4 regions of the Paenibacillus sp. NPDC058898 genome follow, and region 3 is predicted to be linked to each of the others. Evidence: riboswitches for the same ligand, from Rfam matches in the RefSeq annotation. Region 3 holds a riboswitch; each other region holds the start of a gene.
What was found. A riboswitch is a leader RNA that binds a small molecule or an ion and turns the genes downstream of it on or off. The one in region 3 is predicted to bind thiamine pyrophosphate.

Region 1: it holds a riboswitch for thiamine pyrophosphate, as region 3 does, so the genes downstream of both, ACOZB4_RS26100 (ABC transporter substrate-binding protein) here and tenA (thiaminase II) in region 3, are expected to answer to the same signal.
Region 2: it holds a riboswitch for thiamine pyrophosphate, as region 3 does, so the genes downstream of both, ACOZB4_RS25070 (ECF transporter S component) here and tenA (thiaminase II) in region 3, are expected to answer to the same signal.
Region 4: it holds a riboswitch for thiamine pyrophosphate, as region 3 does, so the genes downstream of both, ACOZB4_RS11500 (YkoF family thiamine/hydroxymethylpyrimidine-binding protein) here and tenA (thiaminase II) in region 3, are expected to answer to the same signal.

Annotation. Positions count from the first base shown of each region.
Region 1 covers NZ_JBMOSM010000012.1:80,782-84,780, forward strand. The annotation lists gene ACOZB4_RS26090 (ABC transporter permease) at 1-462, opposite strand, end outside; gene ACOZB4_RS26095 (MTH1187 family thiamine-binding protein) at 459-752, opposite strand; gene ACOZB4_RS26100 (ABC transporter substrate-binding protein) at 844-1,875, opposite strand; TPP riboswitch at 1,989-2,100, opposite strand; gene ACOZB4_RS26105 (VOC family protein) at 2,272-2,655, opposite strand; gene ACOZB4_RS26110 (diguanylate cyclase domain-containing protein) at 2,892-3,999, shown strand, end outside.
Region 2 covers NZ_JBMOSM010000011.1:98,674-102,672, forward strand. The annotation lists gene ACOZB4_RS25065 (ABC transporter ATP-binding protein) at 1-1,453, opposite strand, end outside; gene ACOZB4_RS25070 (ECF transporter S component) at 1,446-2,075, opposite strand; TPP riboswitch at 2,167-2,279, opposite strand; gene asd (archaetidylserine decarboxylase) at 2,443-3,246, shown strand; gene ACOZB4_RS25080 (SDR family oxidoreductase) at 3,312-3,999, opposite strand, start outside.
Region 3 covers NZ_JBMOSM010000006.1:333,254-337,252, reverse strand. The annotation lists gene thiD (bifunctional hydroxymethylpyrimidine kinase/phosphomethylpyrimidine kinase) at 1-100, opposite strand, end outside; gene thiM (hydroxyethylthiazole kinase) at 97-939, opposite strand; gene tenA (thiaminase II) at 991-1,677, opposite strand; TPP riboswitch at 1,819-1,922, opposite strand; gene ACOZB4_RS18775 (VOC family protein) at 2,180-2,689, shown strand; gene ACOZB4_RS18770 (hypothetical protein) at 3,738-3,884, shown strand.
Region 4 covers NZ_JBMOSM010000003.1:666,940-670,938, reverse strand. The annotation lists gene ACOZB4_RS11515 (class I SAM-dependent methyltransferase) at 1-574, opposite strand, end outside; gene ACOZB4_RS11510 (nucleotidyltransferase domain-containing protein) at 722-1,420, shown strand; gene ACOZB4_RS11505 (sporulation protein YjcZ) at 1,538-1,636, shown strand; gene ACOZB4_RS11500 (YkoF family thiamine/hydroxymethylpyrimidine-binding protein) at 1,707-2,312, opposite strand; TPP riboswitch at 2,398-2,500, opposite strand; gene ACOZB4_RS11495 (nitroreductase family protein) at 2,683-3,285, opposite strand; gene ACOZB4_RS11490 (ABC transporter permease) at 3,812-3,999, shown strand, end outside.

The DNA.
Region 1 (3,999 bases), on a different contig from region 3:
CTGCATATAATTCATCATGGTGCGGTCGGTACGTGCGAGTCCATCCAGGGCCGCAACAGCGACAGGGAAGAAGCAGACCAGCGTAATCACGATAACCTTGGGCAGCATGCCGAAGCCGAACCAAATCATGAGAAGCGGGGCTAGGGCGATTGTCGGCACATTTTGGCTAAGAATAAGAAGCGGATAAAGGGAGGTTTTGAGAAAAGGCACCATGTGCAGTGCCAGCGAGATGATTAGACCGATTGCCGTACCGATTATAAAGCCGATCAGGGTTAATTGCAGGGTGGCCGCTGTATGCTGGAAGAGGCCGGAAGCTCCGGTAACGGCCTCATGCCCGATGGCCGTCGGTGCAGGCAAAATAAAGGGTTCAATGTCGAACACGGATACTGCCGCCTGCCATACCACCAAAAAGAAGAGGACCGCCACAACGGGCGGCCAAACAGAACTCCACCAGCTTCTCATGGACGGTATTTCTCAGTCAGCTTATCCATGCTGATGCCGCTTGGATGATGCGCGATTTTGACCTGGGATATGATGCTGGGACTGCCCGCATTCACCAGCGCCTCGTGCATGCGCTCAACGATCCTGAGCAGCTCGGAGAGCTCTCCTTCCATGGTCGTTTCGAGTGCATGAACCTCGTATTTCACGTCTGATTCCTGAATAACCTTGATCGCTTCATCTACATAAGGGATGCTGTCGGTCCCGTTTGGCGTTCTCGGTATTACTTGAATGCTCAAGAGAGTATTCGCCATATAAACTCATCCTTTCGTGCAAGCTGTATTGTAATGGAAGAGAGGCGGCCTGCTGCAAAGGCCGTCTCTCTTCTTTTATATAGAAATAACCTTATGGCTTCTCCGGTAAAAATTCATTGGTAAATGCGCTGTCAGCGTCAAGTTCCTTCTCCAGCAGCTTGCGCTCAAACATCCAGTCTGCGTACCCCGACCATACTTCGGCTTTCTGTTCGCCCCAGCGGGATGCATCATCCTGATAACGGGGGCTCAGCCATTTCTGGCTGGCTAGAACCAGTTCGGCATCCAGGTCGGGAACAGCCTTCGTCAGCAGGGCTGCCGCATCTTCGGGATGTTGAATCGCATAGTCGTATCCTTTTGAAGTCGCCCGCATGAACGCTTTGACAAGCTCAGGGTCTTCCTGGATCTGCTTCTCGTTCGTTACGATCACCGGTGTGTAATAATCAAGCTGCTTGGAGTAGTCCTTCACATAAATCATGTCAAGCGGCTCATTGCGAAGCTCGGCTTCAATACCCGTCCAAGCATAGAAGATCCAGGCAAAATCAATGTCGCGTTTGACGGCCGTAAAATAATCGGCATCGCCCATATTGACCATATTCACCTTGCTGACATCGGCACCATCGATCTCCATGATGGACTTCATAACCGCTTCCTCCACAGGCGAGCCCCAGCCGCCATAGGATTTCCCTTCAAAATCGCCTGCCTTCAAGATGCCTTTATCCTTGGGAGCCGCAAAGCCGGATGTATTATGCTGAATGATCGCTGCAATAGAAACGAGCGGCAATCCTTGGGTTCTGGCCAGCGTTACGCCTTCCTGATAGCTGATACCGAACGGCACGTTTCCGGATGCGACCAGCGTATCCGTTCCGCCTGCTCCCGGCTGGACGATCTGGACATTAAGCCCTTCTTCCTCATAATACCCAAGCTCCTTCGCTGCATACAGGCCGGTGTGATTCGTATTGGCGGACCAATCGAGCATCAGTTGTACGTCACGGAGCTTCCCGGGAGTCTGACTGTCCTCACCTGCGGCGCCTATCTTTTTGTTCTCTCCGCTTGTAGCGCATCCGGACGCAACCATCAGCAGGACGCAAGCGAGAAGCAGCGGAATCCATCTTCCCTTCTTCATCGTTTCTTCTCTCCTTTAAGTTCTCTTTCTATTACCTCGCAACTCCACAAAAAAAACGCCCTGATGATATCAGGACGCATGACGGCGTAAGTGTATACCACGGCAAATAAAAGCTGCCGCAAACATGGGCTTCCTACGCTGGCATTACCCAGATCAGGTGTAAGGGTCAGTATCATATCGGATACACTCTCAGCCGGCCAAATTCCAGCTCCCCCGGTATTTATGAAGTTTCGATCATTACATCCGCTATTATAGTCCTAACACAGCAGACCTGTCTAGTTCGAAGAGGCGCGAACGTGACAGGTCTTTGTTAGAACACTAATGCAATGGGAGAATTAATTGATGCTATGAACCTTTCACAAGATAAAGTATTTGAATACGGCTTCTACGCAGAGGTTAGCGCTGGAAGAACTCAATCCATTCTCCTTCGGGACCGTGCACGAAGAAATAGCGGTACCCGTTCGGAAGCGTCACGATTTCCTCGTCCAAGTGAGGAACGTCAAGTCCCTGCACACGGGCATATTCCTCTTCAATGTTATCCGTGCTGACTGCAAAATGATGTACCGTTCCTTCCGAAGGCAGCGTGTCGCTGTATCCCTGAATAAGCTCGACTTCCGTCTCGTTGCTGCCGTTAAATCCTAGGAACGCCAGCTGGATGACGCCATTAGTATGGGTCAGGCGGTCCTTCAGCTCAAGTCCGACTACGGATGTATAGAAGGCGATTGTAGCTTCAAGGTCCCGGACAACAATACCAACATGATCCAATCGTTTCTGTGACATGGTGCAACACCCTTTCCGATTCATATAAGATATGACTGAAATATTATCATATAATTCCTATACGTCAAGTGGGTGTTATGTTGTTCGTGCACAGGCGAATAAGATGATTTTTCTTTCATTTCCTCATCTTTACTTTTGGGTGGGCAAAAAGTATCATGAGAAATAGAAATGTTAATTCAAAAGACCTAACACATTTAAAGTGAACCAGCTTACCTTTTGGCCGAGGAGGAATGCTTATGAGTCCAACTCCAGCAGATCATCTGTGGATTCGACTCGCCATAATATATGCATTCATTCAGATAATGATCGCTCTGTGGATGCCTGATGCTTTATCGCTTCAGCGTGTACTAGTCATTATTTCTCCTGCAGCCGCTTCCGTTTATTTAATGCGGATCCGTCGGCGTTTTGAGGTTCATCTTCGCAGGTTTTGGCTTATTGCGAGTCTCGGATTGATGGGGGAGGCAGTGGCCCGAACCCTCCACGCATGCAATATCTGGTTTGGAAAAGAGAGCGCTTTCCTGTCAGTTCTAACCCATTTGTTCTGGGGGATCGAACTTATCCTGTTCGCAAGTTCTCTCATTTATTTATTCCGGCATGTTCAGGGTTCGTTTCGGGGGCTGCGGTTTATGCTGGATATCGTGATTGTTGGCATAGCGGTCATGACGGTAGGATGGGAATATTTCATCAAGCCTGAGCTTCAGGGTCTGGCCCATGAGACAGTATGGGGAAACCTTTGGGTGGACATGCTGTATCCACTGTGCGCAATGGTACTTATTTTTTTTACAATGGTGTTGTATTTTAATACCGGACAGTTAAGGAAATGGGCGGCCATCCTGTTATGTCTTGGCGGAAGTACATTTATGGCCGGAGATGTTCTGTACATCTATCTCGTTGATCTTTTGGATATCGAGGTTCGCTCTTACCTGTATCCACTCTATACGTTATCGGTATTTTTCATTAGTTTCGCAGGCGGACAGTCCGCTCCTGATACCCGTAATCCATCTGTTGGCGAGCGGGAGCCTCGTTCAACCGGAAACCTGATCGTAAGGTACCTGCTTCCCTACAGCGTGCTCGGCGGGATGTTTGCCCTTATGGCGCAGCATTTTGGAGGGTGGACTGGACTGTTTACCGGCCTTTCCCTGTGCGTTATCCTGATCCTATTCAGGCAGATTTTGATCCAGTTCGAGAACGACCGCTTGTTGGATCGACTGCATGAAAGTCTGATGCAGAGTGAATCCCTGGCACATCGCGATGATCTTACGGGGCTGTATAATCGTCGTTATTTTAATGCAAGGCTGTCAAGTTCGCTGAAGGAGGCGGACCGCACAGGTTCCCGTGTAGGCT
Region 2 (3,999 bases), on a different contig from region 3:
CGCGGCGCAGCTGCTCGCACATCTCCAGAATCGCGAACGTATTCCGCGCATCCTGTCCGAAGGTTGGCTCATCCAGGAGAAGGACGGACGGCTGTCTTGCCATGGCCGTAGCCACGCTCAAGCGGCGCTTTTGGCCTGTCGACAGCTGGTACGGATGCCTGGCCTCCATGCCCTTCAGTCCAAAGCGTTCAAGACAGCGGTCGGCCTGCGCCCTTGCTTCCTCCGGCGGCACATGATCCACCAGCAGCGAGTAAACCACCTCATCACCGATGCGCTCCGTCAGGAATTGAAGCTCCGGATTCTGAAACACGAATCCGATTTGACGCAGCTGCTGCTCTCTCTTCTTTCGCACATTCCGGCGCTTGCCCTGAATGACCTCTTCCCCGCAAAGCACATAGGTCCCTTCGGAGCGCAGCAGCCCCATCAAACTGAGCAGCAGCGAGCTTTTGCCTGCTCCGTTGGGTCCTACCACCGCAATGAATTGTCCCGGAACCACCTCCGCAGAAGGGAGAGCGATAACGGGTTTATCCCATCGGAGCCCTCTGAAATCCGCCAGTTGAATGACAGGCTCCACACGCTGAGCGTACGTCGGAGCAGCCTCATGTACAATATTACCCGACTCGTCGCCAAACACGTCGACCAGAGCAAACAACTCTCTGCCCGCCCGGGTCTGCGCGTAATCCTCCCATACGCCGGGATACCAGATGCCATACGCCTGAAGCTCGCACGCATATTCGGCGAATATCGCTCCCGGCGGACCATCGCCCAGAATGGCGCCATCCGGGGTGAACAGCACCACGCGGTCCACGTATTGAGCCATTTCTTCAATCCGGTGCTCCACGATGATCAGCGTACGCCCTTTTGAAACAGCCTTCACCGCGGACCAGATTTGCTCCCTGCCTTCCGGGTCGAGCAGCGCAGACGGCTCGTCAAGGAACAGCACTTCCGGCTCCAGCAGCAGAGCCGATGCCAGCGCAAGTCGTTGCTTCATGCCTTGGGACAAATGCCCGATCGGCATATGGAGCTCCTCAAGATCAAGCCCCACCTCGCGCAGGGCCGCCTGCATCCGCTCCTTCATCTTGTCGCGGGGGACACTTAGATTTTCCAGTACGAAAGCCAGCTCTTCATCCACGTACGGCATACAGAACTGGGTATCCGGATCTTGAAATACATAACCCCAAGAGCGTGGAATCAGCTGGGCCCCGCATTTCATCGGCACCTCCGTCGCGTGGGGAATCATCCCGCTAAGCACCTGCAGCAGCGTGGATTTGCCACAGCCGCTCGGACCGAGCAGCAGCACCTTCTCCCCGCGGACAGCCGAGAAGGAGAGGTCTTTGAACATCAATTGCTCCTCGCCCGGATACTTCAGGCGCAATTCCTCCACATACACGGCCGGTTCCGGAAGCATCTCAGCAGAATGAGCCGAAACCGGGCTAACCGTGGCATTAGACATGGCGCGGATCATCCAGTGCTTCGTAATCCTTCTTCGACGCAGGACGGAGCAGGGATGTCACGCCCGTACGGTCAAGCGCTTTAGCCAGCAGGAGCATAAGGAGGCCAGCAATGACGGCGCCGCTAAGTACCCGCATACCGTATTTGGCCAGGAACATCCACGTCTGCAGGTCATCCGTATAGCTGTAATAGAAGTCCATGATCATCGAGCCGATGGCTGCGCCGGCACCGGCAATCGCCAGCGTCCACGCCGAGGTGCTCCGATAACGGAACGCCGCGAATACCAATTCAGCCCCCAGTCCTTGAATGAGGCCATACAGCAGTAGGGTCAATCCCCAGCCGCTGCCAAACAGCACTTCTACGTGGGCCGCCGCCACTTCCGCGATAATGGCCACTCCCGGCTTCCGGATCAACAAGTAAGCAAGCGTGGCTGCAGCGAACCACATGCCGTATAACAACTCATCCGCTTCAAAGAACAGCGGTTTTAATAGATTGTAAACCGAGCCCCAGAAGTGATAAATGACGCCAAGCACCAGTGATACCAGTACCGTAACCAAAATATCGCTTAACCGCAGTCCTTTTCGGGGCTGAACCCCCAACTTCTCTTGCACAGACGTTCCCATAACAACACATTCCCCTCTCCACCTCTATTTTTGTGTAAACACAACAAAAAACCGTCTGGAAAAACGCGCAGACGGAAAAATAGGCCCTATGTAGGCAGGGTCGGATATTCTCTACGCTGGCATTACCCAGTTCAGATTAACGGTCAACAGCGGATAGCAGCTGCAATCTCAGCCTGATTCACTCAAGCCCCCGTATTCCTATTCGGTTTTATGTTAACTTTAAAATACACATTCACTCCGGAATAAGCAAGAACCTTTTTTCAAAAATGGCTATTTATTGATTTCCATCTCATTCTATGTCAATATCAGAGTGATTGGCTTTTCCACCAACGTTTATTGCTGACACCTATGCACAAAGGAGAATGACATGGCTAAACAATTGCTGCGTCTGATGACTGAGCTGTCTTCCCGCAAGTGGCTGTCCCGAATCATGGGGCATTGTTCCCACAGCCGGCTGAGCCGTCATCTAATACCTGCATTCATACGAATTTATCAAATTCCGGCGCACGAAGCGGAGAAAGAAATCAACGAATACCGCTCACTGAACGAGTTCTTTTCCCGCCGGTTAAAAATAGGCCTTCGCGCCATAGATGACACCGCCGACGCCATGGTAAGCCCAGTCGATGCCACAATTTCGGCAATGGGCGTCGTCAACGCCGGTACCATTCTGAGCGTTAAGGGACAGGATTATACCTTGAGCGAGCTGCTCGCGAAATCACCGAGAATGGAAAACTACATCCACGGTTATGCATTTGTATTGTATTTAAGCCCGACCGACTATCATCGCATTCATTCCCCGGTAACCGGTGTTCAGGCGGAAAGCGAGCATTTGAAGGGACGCGTTTACCCCGTGAACGATTTTGCGATGACCCATATCCGGAATGTGCTCAGCCGCAATGAGCGCCTCATTACCTATATTGCGCATGAGTTCGGCGAAGTTGCCGTCGTGAAGGTCGGAGCCATGAACGTAAGCAGCATCCGTTATGCTGACGAGAACGTGAAGAAATACGAAATCGGCGATGAACTCGCGTACTTTGAATTCGGCTCTACAGTTGTACTTTTGACGGAGAACGGCACGTTTACCCCTCGCGGTGACCTGGAACCCGGCTCCAAGGTGAAGATGGGAGAACTGCTAGGTTTGCTTCACCCGTCCCCAGCCAGAAAAGGGTGATTCCATCTACCTTACCAAACATCGCATGACAAGTTAAGGCCATAAATCTTTGGCTGCATGAATGATTAACGCCAGCCCAGCATCCGATAAATGATCCGCTGAAACAGCCGATCCGGCAGTACGCCCTTGATCCATGCGGTCGCCCGCGTGCCTCGGGGCAGCATATAGCGGAACCTGGGCTTAGCCATGGACGCAATTTTTGCCACAAGCCTGGCTACCTCCTGCGGATCTCCGCTTCCTCTGGCTGTCCGCTCGGAATAGTCCAGCACGCCCTTCAGCAGACCGCTGTAGGGTGATCCTTCCTTCACCTTAAGCTCCCCAAAGCTTTTGTTCCAGATCGGCGTACCATAGGCACCAGGCTGGATCAGCACGACATCAATGCCAAAGGGCATCACTTCCATGGACAGGCTTTCGCCAAACCCTTCCAGTGCAAATTTGGAGGACGCATAGGGTCCATAACCCGGAAATCCGACCACGCCGCTAATGCTGCTCATGAGAATGATTTTGGATTTTCCGGTTCGCCGGAGCAGCGGCAGCATATGCTGTGTCACCGATACAGTCCCGAAAAAATTCGTCTCCATCTGCTTTCGCCAGCCGCTGAGCGGCACTTCCTCCACCATGCCGCCTACCGCCTCCCCGGCATTGTTAACCAGCACGTCCAAGCGGCCATACCTCTGCTCCAACTCCAAGGCAGCGGCCTTGACTTGTTCCTCGATGCAGATATCCAGCTGGAATACGTGAATACGCTTGGCA
Region 3 (3,999 bases):
CGAGCTCCTGGAAGGTTTTCAGATCGGCCTGAATGCCGGCGCCGCCGCCGCTGTCGGACCCGGCAATCGTCAGTGCCCGGGGCACGCGAGTCTTGCTCATCGTGCGCCACCAGGGAAGGCCGTTCCCGCTTCCCGGACAGCCGCATATCCCTCCAGCGAACCTGGATGAAGCTTGGCCAGCTCATCCAGGAAAGCGACTTGGAAGCTTCCTGGTCCCTGGTCTGCCGTGCGCTCCGCAGCTTTCGCCGCCGCGGCCCCGTAGAAGGCCAGACCCGCCGTACCTGCAAGCAGCAGGTTCGCTTCCACCGCGGCAAAGGCTCCCAGCACCGAGGTCAGCAGGCAGCCTGCGCCGGTCACCTTCGTAAGCAGCGCATCCCCTCCGGTAATGATGCGCACTTCCGTTCCATCGGTAATCACGTCCTCTTCACCGGTAATGGCCACGATCGTGCCTAACTCGCGCGCAGCCCGCACGGCCAACTCGGCATGATGACTGCCTGCGCTATTGCCTGCGTCTACGCCTTTGATCTCGCGGGCCTCTCCGATAAGATGAGCGACTTCAGCCGCGTTTCCGCGTACGAGCGAAACCTTCACCTCGCTCAGAATCCGCAAGGCCGACTCCGTCCGAAAACGGGTCGCTCCCGCACCGACCGGATCCAGCAGGACCGGGACGCCATGTGCATTGGCCGATTGCCCCGCTATTATCATCGCATCCACCAGCTCGCGGTTCAGCGTGCCGATGTTCAATACGAGCGCGCCCGCGATGGCGGCCATATCCGCCACTTCCTCCGGCGCGTAAGCCATGACCGGCGACGCGCCCAGCGCGTACAAGCCGTTAGCCGTAAAATTCGTCACCACCACGTTCGTCATATTGTGAACGAGGGGGCTCGTCTGCTGTACCTTCGTTAAAAGCGCCGAAACCTCTTTTTCCCATGCATGCATATGAATCGCCTCTCTTATCTAAATTGGAATTTATGTCCTTGTTATGACTCCTTATAGCACCGCAGCCTGCAGCGGCACCGGCCATTCCTCCTGCTTGTAAGCCATGTCCCAAAACATATACTCCAGCTGGCAGCTCAGCATGAAATGCTCCCTCATCCGTTCCCGCTCGGCTGCCGTCGCGCGCTCTGCCCATTCATCGACACGGTTGCAGAACTTGGCTGTCGCGTCTTCCCCACGGTTGCCGTAGAAATAAATCCAGTCATAGAACGGATGGGATGCATCCGGCTTCACTTCATCCAGCAGCTTGCGGCCAATCTCCAGATACGTCCATGGGCAAGGCAGCAATACGGCCATAATCTCGCCCAGACTACCCTCATGCGCCACCGTCAGCATATGTCGGATATAATGATGCGCGGACGGAGCCAGCGGATACCCTTGAAGCTCTTCGTAGGTCACCCCGGCGGCTGCGCACAAATTCTGATGCGGGTGCACCTCGCTGTGCAAGATGAATGATATCTGTTCGTTAAAGGTGGCGGTCTCTTCCCTGCTGGTCGATTTGGATATGGCGATACCGTAAATCCGCATGTAGGCGTTCAAATACTCAAAATCCTGCTTCACATAGTGAATCAGCTGTTCTCGCGCCAGGTTCCCCTCGGCAATGCCTTTTACAAAGGGATGATCAAAGATTGCTTGAAAAATATCTCCCGCGTGCTGACGGAGCGCTTGCGTGAAACTCATTTTTGTCCCCACCTCCAACATATTGAAGAGCAGGAAGTCCGTAAGACACGACTTTTCAGACAACGCTAAAAAGCCGCCCCCGAAAACTGGAGCGGCTTCGTCAACAAGCCCCAGTGCGCCAAAACACGCACCGAGACCTCATATACGAAGGCTCCACTTTCCTACGCTAGTACGAACTAGATCAGGTTCAAAGGGTCCAAGATACGCTCTTGTCTCAGCCGCCAACGGCTCCCCTAGTGGACTTCCTATTCTTTTGTCTAATACTGTACATAGGTTTATGGATGCTGTCAAATGTTAACTGTTCGTGGGCGGAGCCCCACGCTCGAAGCTTTCCCATGAGTGGGGATTAGGATGATGTACGGTGGCGGAGGTCATTCGCAAAAAACGCCGGCGGCCAAAACTTGTTACGGGAACACTGACGCTCGGCTGTCATGTATTCCCCAACATAATGAGTACATAAGCGTTATGCAAATAAATGAAGTTTAAAGGAGCGAGCGTATTTATGACGAACCAACCAAACCAACCGAAAGACGTTAAGCCCATTCCGCAAGGCTACACGTCCGTAACGCCGTGGATCATCTCAAGAAACTCCGCAGCGCTGATCGATTTCCTGCAGCGGGCTTTTCGAGCTGAAGAGTTAGCGCGCGTCTATGTTGGTGATGGTATCATCGGCCATGCCGAGGTCCGAATCGGGGATGCCGTCGTCATGATGTTTGACGCTAAACCGGAATGGCCGGATAGCCCGGCATACCTCCGACTATATGTTGAGGATTGCGAAGATGTGTATCAGCAAGCGCTGGCCGCAGGAGCCGTCTCGGTGACGGAGCCAACGAGCTTGTTCTTCGGTGACAAGGTGGGACGGGTACGGGACCCGTTCGGCAACATATGGTGGGTACAAACACGAATGGAGGACCTCACTCCGGAAGAAGTGGAACAGCGTGCCCAAGACCCGGAATACATCAAAGCGATGACCTATGTTGCCGGTGCGGAGATTGTGGTAAAGATTTCGTAAAAAGGTGGAAGCGAAGCAAAAGCGTCATTACAGGGAGGGCCCAGATGAATATTCGGTGTCCAGGGGTATGCATGGATGGCTGGCATTATAATCGATGTAGGGGCCGGCGGGAACTCAGAGTAGCTATGGTTTAGAGGTAGAAACCGGGGTAACGCAGCGTGTATAGCTGAGGCTGCTGCTGGTCTTGGTGCTTACTGGTCCTTGGTGCTACTGGTTCTTGGTGCTACTGCTAGTCTTGGTGCGACTGCTAATCTTGGTGCTAACGCTGGCCTTGTTGCTACTGCTGATCTTGGCTACTGATGATCTACTGGACTTCGTGCTACTCCTTGAGCGTAACGGATTGAGGATACGTTATTTGGCTGAGTAGGTGTGATTTTGGATAGTTATCGGACACCAGGTACGCTATTCATAGAATATGATGGCAAATGGGCCGGTAATTGTGGTAATAAGGGATCCTGTGTCCGTTAGATTTAAAAATCGGGGGCAATTTGAGAAATAAGGGATCTGGAGTCCGTTGACAGGTGCTCTTGTCGCTACTGCTGGTCTGAGTGCTAATACTGATCTTGTTGCTACCTGCCGTCTTGGTGCTACTACTGTTCTTGTTGCTACTGCTGATCTTGGCTACTACTGATCTTGGTGCTACTACTGGTATTGGTGCTACTACTGGTATTGGTGCTGCTGTTGGCTTGATGCTACTACAGGTCTTGGCTACTGATGATCTACTGACTTGGTACTACTCCTCGAGCGTAACGGACTGAGGATACGTTATTTGGCTGAGTAGATGTGATTTTTGAGAGTTAACGGACACCAGATACGTTATTCATAGAATATGAAGGCAAATAGGCAGTTTATTGTGGTAATAAGGGATCCTGTGTCCGTTAGATTTAAAAATCGGGGGCAATTTGAGAAATACGGGATCTGGAGTCCGTTGACAGGTGGTCTTATCGCTACTGCTGGTCTGAGTGCTACTATTGATCTTGTTGCTACCTGCTGGCTTGGTGCTACTTGCTGGTCTTGGCTACTACTGATCTTGGTGCTACTACTGATCTTGGTGCTACTACTGGTATTGGTGCTGCTGCTGGCTTGGTGCTACTACTGGTCTTGGCTACTGCTGGTCTTGGCTACTGATGATCTACTGGACTTGGTGCTACTCCTCGAGCGTAACGGACTGAGGATACGTTATTTGGCTGAGTAGGTGTGATTTTGGATAGTTATCGGACACCAGGTACGCTATTCATAGAATATGATGGCAAATGGGCCGGTAATTGTGGTAATAAGGGATCCTGTGTCCGTTAGATTTAAAAATCGGG
Region 4 (3,999 bases), on a different contig from region 3:
CTTCCTTTAACTGGTCATTGAAGTGGTTGTACTCCAGAATTTCTTCCTGTTTAAACCCGCAAGCCAAGAGGGAGTCCGCCCATTCTTCCCTCATCATGAGATTAGGAATTCCGAAGAATTCGAGCAGTTCCTGAAGTTTTGCCTCCGGCATGGGTTTATCAAGCAGCAATTCTCTGTCCTGCAGGACGCCTCCATGATCCAGAACGCGGTAATATTCGGGCAGTGATTTCGTAGTATCCGTAAATACGGTAACGGATTCGGCCATGATTAGGTCGAATTGGTTGTCCTCGAAAGGCAATGCGCATACATCCGCTTGTTGGAACTGCACGTCGATTTCCATCGCTTCGGCTCTTGCACGGGCTTTTTTGATCATATTTTCGTTCAGGTCAATGGCCGTTACTTGATACCCCATCTCCGAAAGATGGCATGCGGTTCTGCCCGTTCCACACCCGACCTCCAGAATGCGGCTGCCCGGTTGAATGGGATAATTCTTCAGCATTCGGAGGGTTGCCTCGAATCCTCCCGGGTGGGCACTGCCCATACCTAATTTGGAGAGCATATGAATATAGTTCATCTCATCTATCCCTTCTTCCTTGTCATCAACATGAGGGTAATCGTTTATTTATTTACCATATGATTCAGGTACGTTTAGGGTTTTAGCTGAATTAGATATTTTGAGCCCTTTTTTCGGGAGGATCAGAATTATACTGGAGGAAACGTCATGAGGATGGAACCGGTAGAGGCAGCGGAACGCATCATACAATACGATTATCCCGACTGTTTGCTTGCTGTGCTTGGCGGCAGCGCGAGCAGAGGTGAACATAATGAACAATCCGATTTGGACATCATAGTCATTGAACGGGATGGTCATGATTTCAGCAGGAAGACGATAGAGGCACATGGGTGGATCGCGGAAATATTTATTTTGTCTTTATCCTCCTATCGCGAATATTTCGATGAGGGAGTGAGCGCGGCGAATCCTTCATTGCAGCGGATGGTCGTAGAAGGGACGGTGCTGCACGCGCTGCCTGAGGGGGAAGAGGTGCAGGCGGAAGCCCGAAGCGACTTGAATTACGGACCCATGCCCTTGATGCTAACCGACATTAACGAATACCGTTATATGCTAACCGAGTACCTGCTGGATTTGCAGAGTCCCCGAAGGGATGCCGAAAAGTGGTTTACGGTGCACAAAATAGCGGCGATTCTCTGTGATTTTGTACTTAGGGTGAACCGGGAGTGGACGGGTGAAGGGAAAACACTGTTCCGTCTGTTCAACCGCTATGACTCGATCTTGGGAGAACGATTTGAAGCAGCGCTCACGGCGATGTATCGCCAGGATGATCCTTCAGTTCTTATGGCATTCACCGAGGAAATGCTCCATCCGTACGGAGGCAAGCTTCTCATTGGTTATGAGGAATAGAATATCCTTGCCAATATAAAAAGAGGGGTACATTAGCCGTGACACTAGCACGAGACGGGAAATACTATAAAAGTGTGATTACATCACGTCATTCTTTAAATCCAGGAGGGGATCTTCATGAGCGGAGTATATGGCGGCGGTGGATGGAACAATTCAGTAGGAATTATTTTGGTTCTCTTTATCCTGCTCGTAATTATCTTGAGTGCTTGGGTTTAAACCGTCAAGATTCTTGGCAGTAGTGACAGAAGCCCGGCGATTGCCGGGCTTTTGTCTGCCTCAATAAAGCTCAATTCGATGCGGCTTTGACCGAAGGGCTGTGTGCGGACACAACCGCAGTCATGACCAAATGGCTGCTGTCGGATTGAATCGCATGTAAAAACGCCTCTTCAAGGGATCCAAACACCTGGGCCAGTGACCCATCTAATCGGCTGGCGTAATGAACGCTTCCGGCGAATGTCCCGGCTGCCTTCGTACGATTAACTTCACTGTAGATGACATCCATGTAGTCATCGGTCCCCATGGGGTAAAGAGCGAATTGGCAGGCAGTCTCAATATCGGCATGTTCCCCGATGTCGTTGTTTAAGAGAGTCGAATCCTCGGTCATATATACATCGGCGTCCGTATCTCCGGGGCAACCGATGGAATATGTACCATTAAAAACGGTATGCACGCCACTCGCTGCAGCATAGGCGAATATCGCCCTTGTCACATCAAAGACATGCTCTGCACGTCCACGAATACAGGTGCTCACATCATCTGTCTGAATCCATACCTTCCCTGTATCCACGGAACGTAGTGCGCCCATGATGACCTCTACAAACCGGTCCGTCATGGGAAATACCGAGAACCGGCACCCGACGATCCGACTGGTTCCGCATACAAGCTCATTCATTGTTATTTCCTCCCCATGATATAAGTCCACGCAAAAAAAACCGCACCCCGTGAAGAAAGTGCAGTTATGCCTACGAAAAGAAATAAACATAAATGCTACACTTCCCCACGCTAGTATGACCTAGATCGGGTGTTAAGGGTTAACGGCAAACCGCCGTCTCTCAGCACATGGCACCCCTAGTACAGCCAACATCCTATGTAGTTGGTTATCGCAAGTTTGCCCGGAGCTTCTGTTATCTTAGAAGTTCGAGGGTTCTTACTTGACTAATTGTATCGCTTAGTGATCGGTTTTTCAATCTTTGCCCATTATAAAAGGACCGCCTATCCAAGTTGCGGGAACTTAGGGAGGCGGCCTTTTTTCATCTATTTAATTAGTTGTATACTTTTACGCGATCTTCAAGCGGTGCAAATTCTTTTTCGCCTGGTTCAGCAACCGGCTTACCGAAAGGCATTTGAGCAAGCAGCTTCCAGCTTTCCGGGATGTTCCATTCGGATTTTACTTTTTCGTCGATCAGCGGGTTGTAGTGCTGCAGGGATGCACCCAGACCTTCTGCTTCAAGGGATGTCCATACTACAAATTGCAGCATGCCGTTGGATTGGTTGGACCATATCGGGAAGTTGTCGGCATAAGCGGCAAAGTTTTGTTGCAGCCCGGCAATGACGTTGTTGTCCTCGAAGAACAATACCGTACCGTAACCAGCGCGGAATGCGCCCATTTTGTCGGCAGTGGATTTGAATGCTTCTTCATCGCCAACGACTTCCTTCAGGATGCCTTCCGTGATATTCCACAGTTTATCATGCTGTTCGCCAAGCAATACAACGACGCGTGCACTTTGAGAGTTGAAAGAAGACGGGGTATACTTAACCGCTTCGTTTACGATTTCCTGAATACGCTCGTCCGAGATAACGGATTCTTTGCTAATCCCATAATAAGAACGGCGACTTTTGAGTGCAGTTGAAAAATCTTTAGACATTGAAAAAATTCCTCCTGGTGTAATCGAATTTGCATACGCCTGATAAGAAGATGTCCTTTACTTCAAGCAAATATGCATGTTGCTTATTTAGCAATATTTTTAATTATCATTCCATATTAACTTACGTTTAGTTAGGAATAATATTTATGTTAGTATATTAATATAACTTAGAGTAATTGTCAACGACTTTTGATTAAATATAATTTCCCTTATCTATTAAATATGAATTGAATCCGTTTGGCTTTTTGAGAAGCTTCATTATATGGAGGTTTAAACGAAAGGAGTGCTTCCTACCTGAGGATATTAGCTATGTCTTCTCGAAACTTCATATTATGAACAATTCATGAACAAAATATACAAGTATGAACAAATTAATTGATTTTGATTCTCAATTACCCTTGTCGAGCCAGAATGAGGATGATATAATGCATATCAGAGCGCGATTGATAATCAATCTCAATGAGAATGGCGTTGGAAATTGCGAGATCCCGGATATTTTAGAGACATACGCATAGAAGGAAGAGACATGAAGATTAGATACTTATTTGCAGCCGTTGTGGTACTCTCGATAATCTCATTATTTATTGGAGTTAAAGATATCTCGCCACTGCAACTGTTCTCGATGACAGAACAACAACAGCATATTATGCTTGTAAGCCGGATTCCTAGGCTTGTCAGTCTTATATTGGCGGGTGTCAGCATGAGTATCTGCGG